DNA from 2 places in the Streptomyces sp. NBC_00224 genome. Region 2 is predicted to be linked to the other one. Evidence: predicted binding sites of a transcription regulator. Region 2 holds the regulator's gene; the other holds the start of a gene.

Region 1 (3,402 bases), 1.4 Mb from region 2:
GCCGGGCGGACGGGCGCCGGGCCGCCCGGCGCGATGACGCGCCGTCAGCGGTAGCCGACGGGCAGATTGGCTCGTACGTCCCGTAGCGCCGGGCTCTGATGGATGTCGTCGGTGAGGACGACGTGTCCCTCGTACGTGAACTGGTACATCAGCGCGTCGGCGATCGGGCGTCCGGTCGGGCGCGGCGGCAGATGCGCGAAGTCGGCGTCCTTGAGGGACTCGCGGAGCTTCGCCAGGGCGTCGGGCGACAGCTTGCCGGTGGTGGTCTGCCCGTCCCGGCGCGTCGAGGTGTACGAGCCGTCGGCCTTGACCACCAGCTCGTTGTGCAGCCCCGCGAACCCGCCGCTCACCACCATCTTGAGCAGCTGCCCGTGCTGGGCGGGCGGCGTGGGCGGCGTGGGCGGCGTGGGCGTGGCGCTGTCCGGTGAGGCGGGCGGCGGGGTCTGCGCGCTCAGGGTCGTGCTCGGTGCCGGGGTGGGCGACTTGGACGCGCCGTCCGCCGTGGAGCTCGTGGAGTCGCAGGCCGTCGCCGCGAGCAAAGTGACGAGCAGCAGCGCTCCGGCCGTCGTCCTGGTCCTGCCGGTGAGGCTCATGCAGCCGAGGATGCCGGATCGGAGGGAGCGAAGTACAGGCTGGCCATGGGTGAGCGCGTCGTCCAGCCGAGCGATTCGTACAGGGCCTGCCCCTCGGGGGTGCCGACCAGGACGCCGGTGGTGGCCCCCGACGCGTGCGCGCCGTGCTGGAGCGCGCGCATGACCAGGCTGCCGAGCCCCCGGCGCCGGTGCTCGGGAGACGTCTCGATCTGGTCGGCCACGGCGGTCGCGCCGGTGGGGGCGATCTGGCCGCGCGCGGCGAAGTGGCCCGCCTCGGTGCGCACCAGGACGCGCAGCACCCCGCCGGTGGTCCAGCGGGTGAGCGTGTAACCGGCCGGGACCACGGCAGGGGCCGGGGCCAGCGGCACCGTCATCAGGAAGCCGGGCTGGTCGTCCTGCCAGCCGGGGCCGAGCCACGGCCGGACCGTCTCGTCGTCCGCGAAGAGCTTCAGCCAGGTGCCGGGCGCGGTGGTCGCCTCGACCAGCTTGCGCACCGAGGCCTCGTCGGGCTCGGGCAGGACGTGCCGGGAGACCTGCTTGACCTGGCCGACGTCGACGGTCCAGCCCCAGGGTTCGGCGACCGGCGCCGCCGCACCGCGCGACACGACCCACCCCTTGGTCCAGGCCTCGACGAGCTCCGGTACGGATTCCATGGCTGTCCCTCCCGTAGTAAGCAATACGAGTAATGGTCTGTTGTCGCCTGTGACTCTTACAAGAGGTGATCGCTCAGAGCGAACACCTGTGGGGGAACATTCCTCAGCTCACATGCATTGAGTCGGCATAGCTCAACTTGACTGCCGAAGGGGAGATCATGGCTCACTCGTCCGCACCGCTCACCCTGCCTGTGCTGCCGCTCGACGACGAGGTCGTGCTGCCCGGGATGGTCGTGCCACTGGATCTGTCCGACACCGAGGTGCGGGCGGCCGTGGAAGCCGCCCAGGCGGCCGTCCGGGCCGACGGCCCCTCCGCGGGCAAGCCCAGGGTGCTGCTCGTCCCGCGCATCGACGGGGCCTACGCCGCGACCGGCGTGCTCGGCACCGTGGAGCAGGTCGGCCGGCTCTCCGACGGCGACCCGGGCGCGCTCATCCGCGGTGTGTCCCGGGTGCGCATCGGCGCCGGGACCACCGGCCCGGGCGGAGCCCTGTGGGTGGAGGGCGCCACCGTCGAGGAGGCCGTCCCCGAACCCCTGCCCGGCCAGGTCACCGAACTGGTCAAGGAGTACAAGGCGCTCGCCACCGAGTGGCTGAAGAAGCGCGGTGCCTGGCAGGTCGTCGACCGCGTCCAGCAGATCGAGGGCGTCTCGGCCCTCGCCGACAACTCCGGCTACTCGCCGTTCCTCACCACCGCCCAGAAGGTCGAGCTCCTGGAGACGGCCGACCCGGTCGCCCGCCTCAAGCTCGCCACCGAGCACCTGCGCGAGCACCTCGCCGAGCAGGACGTGGCCGAGTCCATCGCCAAGGACGTACAGGAGGGCGTGGACAAGCAGCAGCGCGAGTTCCTGCTGCGCCGGCAGCTCGACGCGGTACGCAAGGAGCTGCGCGGGCTCAACGGCGAGTCGGAGGGCGACGAGTCCGACGACTACCGGGCCCGCGTGGAGGCCGCCGACCTGCCCGAGAAGGTCCGCGAGGCCGCTCTCAAGGAGGTCGAGAAGCTGGAGCGCTCCAGCGACCAGTCCCCCGAGGGCTCCTGGATCCGCACCTGGCTGGACACCGTCCTCGAACTGCCGTGGCAGGAGCGGACGGAGGACGTGTACGACATCAAGGGCGCCCGCGAGGTCCTGGACGCCGAGCACGCGGGCCTGGAGGACGTGAAGGAGCGCATCACCGAGTACCTGGCGGTCCGCAAGCGGCGCGCCGACCGGGGCCTCGGTGTGGTCGGCGGGCGGCGCGGGGGAGCGGTGCTCGCGCTCGTCGGCCCGCCCGGCGTGGGCAAGACCAGCGTCGCGGAGAGCGTGGCCCACGCCATGGGCCGCAAGTTCGTCCGCGTCGCCCTCGGCGGCGTCCGCGACGAGGCCGAGATCCGCGGCCACCGGCGTACGTACGTGGGCGCGCTGCCCGGCCGGATCGTCCGGGCCGTCAAGGAGGCCGGGTCGATGAACCCGGTGGTGCTGCTCGACGAGATCGACAAGATCGGCTCCGACTTCCGCGGCGACCCGGCCGCCGCCCTGCTCGAAGTCCTCGACCCGGCGCAGAACCACACGTTCCGCGACCACTACCTGGAGGTCGAGCTCGATCTGAGCGACGTCGTCTTCCTGGCCACGGCCAACGTCCTGGAGGCCATCCCGGAGGCGCTGCTCGACCGTATGGAGCTCGTCCGCCTCGACGGCTACACCGAGGACGAGAAGGTCGTCATCGCCCGCGACCACCTGCTCCCGCGCCAGCTGGAGCGGGCCGGGCTCGACGCCGGTGAGGTGGTCCTGGAGGAGGGCGCGCTGCGCAGGCTCGCCGGGGAGTACACCCGCGAGGCGGGCGTGCGGAACCTGGAGCGCTCGCTCGCCCGGCTGCTGCGCAAGGCCGCCGCCCAGCACGAGACCGGCGAGCGCGAACTGCCGTTCACGGTCACGCCCGACGATCTGCGCGCGCTCATCGGCCGCCCGCACCACGTCCCCGAGTCCGCCCAGGACCCGGCGGAGCGGCGCACCTCGGTGCCCGGCGTGGCCACCGGCCTCGCGGTGACCGGGGCCGGCGGCGACGTCCTGTTCGTCGAGGCGTCCCTGGCCGACCCGGAGACGGGCGCGGCGGGCCTGACCCTCACCGGCCAGCTGGGCGACGTGATGAAGGAGTCGGCGCAGATCGCGCTGAGCTTCCTG
Region 2 (3,402 bases):
AGTGCCCCGCGCACCTCGCCCATCGCGCCGACCTCCACGGTCGCGCGGTCGGCCCGCACCACCACATCGGGGTCGAGCAGTTCGAGCAGCGCGTCGAAGTCGCCCGCGCGCGAGGCGGCGAAGAAGGCGTCGACGACCTCCCGCTGGCGGGCCAGATCCGCGTCCGGCACCGGCGCCGACTCCTGCACCCGGCGCCGCGCACGGCTCGCCAGCTGCCGGGTGGCGACCGTGGAGCGCCCCACCACCGGGGCTATCTCGTCGAACGGCACCATGAACATGTCGTGCAGCACGAAGGCGATCCGCTCGGCGGGCGCCAGCGCGTTCAGGACGACCAGCATCGCCAGGCCCACCGAGTCCACGAGCAGCACCTCGTGCTCGGGGTCGCCCGGCTCCTCGTGCCCGCGCGGGTGGACCGGCACGGGCTCGTCGTACAGCAGCTCGCGCCGTGAGTCGCGCGAGCGCAGCATGTCCAGGCACACCCGTCCCACGACGGTGGTGAGCCAGCCGCCGAGGTTCTTCACACAGCTCGCGTCGGTGCGGCTGAGCCTCAGCCACGCCTCCTGGACGGCGTCGTCCGCCTCGTTGAGGTTGCCGAGTATCCGGTAGGCGACGGCCCGCAAGTGGGTGCGGTTGGCCTCGAACCGCTCGGCCAGCCGTTCGCCCTCGTCCACGTTCGCGGTCACTTCTTCCCTGCCTCACCCGAAGAGGTGACACCGACTGTATCCGCTGTCCCGCCCCACGGGTACGCCGATTCAGCTCTCAACTGCCTTACAGATCAGGACATTTGATGGAGGTCCCATGGCCGTACCACCCGCATCACCCGCACCCGGTGTCACCCGGGTCGACGCGGCCCGCGCCCAGCGCCTGGAAGCGCTCGGCCGCACCTGGGCCTTCGAGCTGGGCGGCGAGGTCTTCGAGCTGCCCCGGGAGTTCACCCGCGAGACCGCCCGACGGCTGCGCGCCCTGGGCGGCGACGACCTCGGCGCCTCGCTCGAACTCCTCCTGGGCGAAGGGCAGTCCGCGCGGCTGCGCCGCCACCGCCCCTCGCCGCACGACGCCGAGGCCGCCCTCGCGTCCTGGGGCCGGGACACCGGGCTCGGCCTGGGGGAAGGCTGCGCCTCGGCGTGTACGTGGACGACAACGCCGAGGCGCTCGAAGCCGCGCTGCTGCGCCACTACGGCGTGGACCTCCTGGACTGGCACCGCGGCCGGCTCTCCTCCCGCCGCCTCGCGGTCCTGATCCGCCATCTACCGAAGGAGCCGTCATGGTGAGCAGCGGCCAAGCCGAAGGGGTCGCGATCGAGCTCGAACGGCTGCGGCGCGCGGTGGACGTCGGATTCGCCACCACCCGGGGCGACCTGGCGCTGCTCCTCCAGCGCGCCGACCAGACCGACAAGACCCTCGGCGAGCACGACGACCGCCTGGACACCCTGGAGCGCGCCCGCTGGCCGCTGCCCGCGATCGCCGCCCTGACCTCCTGCGCCGCCCTCGCGGTGAGCATCTGGCAGGGCGCGGGTCACTGAACGTCCCTTGTCCGAAGGACTGACGGCACACAAAAGGGCCCGCGGCCCCCGTGAGGGGCTGCGGGCCCTTTGTGCGTGTTGCTCCTGCTTACTCCTGCGGCCGCTTGGGCCGCCACACCACCAGGGCGCTGGTCTGCTGCACGTCCTGGTACGGCACGAGATCGCGCCGGTACGACGCGTGGACCTGGGCCTCGCGCTGCCGCATCGCGGCCGCCGCCCCGTCCACCGCCGTGGAGAGCTCGGCGACGCGCTGCTGGAGCGCGGCCACCTGGTTCTCCAGCTCGATGATGCGCTTGATGCCGGCCAGGTTGATGCCCTCGTCCTGCGACAACTGCTGCACCGTACGGAGCAGGTCGATGTCTCGGGCCGAGTAGCGCCGGCCGCGCCCGGCCGTGCGGTCGGGCGAGACCAGGCCGAGGCGGTCGTACTGCCGGAGGGTCTGCGGGTGCAGACCGGAGAGCTGAGCGGCGACCGAGATGACGTACACCGGCGATTCGTCGGTCAGTTCGTACGGATTGCGTCGTCGGCCGTCCATCTCATGCTCCCTTCGCGGCCTGGAACAGTTCTTCCCGCGGATCGTGATCCGCAGTCGCCTCGCGGTACGCCTCCAGCGCGTCGCGCGCCTTGTCGTCGAGATCCTTGGGCACCACGACCTCCACGGTGACCAGGAGGTCGCCGCGCGAGCCGTCCTTGCGGACCGCGCCCTTGCCGCGGGCCCGCATCGTACGGCCGTTGGGCGTTCCCGCGGGGAGCTTCAGGGTGACCGGGGGCCCGCCGAGGGTGGGCACCTTCACCTCGCCGCCGAGCGCCGCCTCCACGAAGGTGACGGGCACGCTGACCGTGAGGTTGTCGTCCTTGCGGCCGAACACCGGGTGGCCGTCGACGTGGACGACCACATAGAGGTCGCCCGCGGGTCCCCCGCGCTCGCCCGCCGCGCCCTTGCCGCGCAGCCGGATCCGCTGGCCGTCGAAGACGCCCGCCGGGATACGGACCTGCATGGTCCTGGACGACTTGGCGCGCCCGCTGCCCTTGCAGACGTCGCAGGGGTCCTGGGCGATCAGACCCCGGCCCTTGCAGTCGACGCACGGGTCGGTGAGCGAGAAGCCGCCGCCGGTGCCGCGCGAGACCTGGCCGGTGCCGACGCACGTCGGGCACACCCGAGGCGTACCGTTTTTGTCGCCGGTGCCCGAACAGGCCTTGCAGGGGGCCTGGCTGGAGAGCCGGATCGGGACCGTGGCCCCGTCGACCGCCTCGGTGAAGCTGAGCGTCACCTCGGACTCCAGGTCCTGGCCGCGGCGCGGCTGGGTCCGGGTGCCGGTGCCCGCGCCGCCCCGGTTGAAGAGGCCGCCGAACACGTCGCCCAGGCCGCCGCCGAAACCGCCGCCACCACCGCCAGCAGCCCCGCCCTGGGCGCCCCCGAAGAGGTCGCCCAGGTCGAAATTGAAGCTGCCGCCGCCGGCGCCGGGACCGGCCCGGAAGCCGCCGTTGCCGAAGAGGGCGCGCGCCTCGTCGTACTCCTTGCGCTTCTTCGGGTCGCCGAGGATGTCGTTGGCCTCGGAGATCTCCTTGAAGCGCTCCTCCGCCTTGACGTCGCCCTTGTTGGCGTCCGGGTGGAACTCCCGGGCGAGCTTTCGGTACGCCTTCTTGATCTCGGCCTCGGTGGCGTCCTTGGGGACGCCGAGGACCTTGTAGTAGTCCTTCTCGACGAAGTCCTTCGTGCTCATCGACGTCCCTCCTTCCGGACGATCACTTCATCCATGACCGCTGCGTCAGCCCTTGTCCGGGCCAACGCTCTCCTCGTCGGCCTTGTCTTCCTTGCCCTCCTTCGCCGCGCCCGGCTGGGGCTCGGCGACGGCGACCCGCGCGGGGCGGATCGTACG

Evidence for each region. The regulator HspR, encoded in region 2, represses chaperone genes until heat shock. The targets are predictions, from matches to a motif close to TTGAGNNNNNNNNNCTCAA.
Region 1: lon (endopeptidase La) is a predicted target of HspR. The motif match lies at 1,364-1,382, and genes of this name have one in related genera.

Annotation. Positions count from the first base shown of each region.
Region 1 is NZ_CP108106.1:6,084,809-6,088,210, forward strand. It holds gene OG965_RS27300 (rhomboid-like protein) at 1-86, shown strand, start outside; gene OG965_RS27305 (hypothetical protein) at 45-593, opposite strand; gene OG965_RS27310 (GNAT family N-acetyltransferase) at 590-1,246, opposite strand; gene lon (endopeptidase La) at 1,405-3,402, shown strand, end outside.
Region 2 is NZ_CP108106.1:4,641,885-4,645,286, forward strand. It holds gene OG965_RS20620 (sigma-70 family RNA polymerase sigma factor) at 1-671, opposite strand, end outside; gene OG965_RS20625 (hypothetical protein) at 799-1,239, shown strand; gene OG965_RS20630 (hypothetical protein) at 1,265-1,522, shown strand; gene OG965_RS20635 (heat shock protein transcriptional repressor HspR) at 1,611-2,057, opposite strand; gene dnaJ (molecular chaperone DnaJ) at 2,059-3,246, opposite strand; gene grpE (nucleotide exchange factor GrpE) at 3,292-3,402, opposite strand, start outside.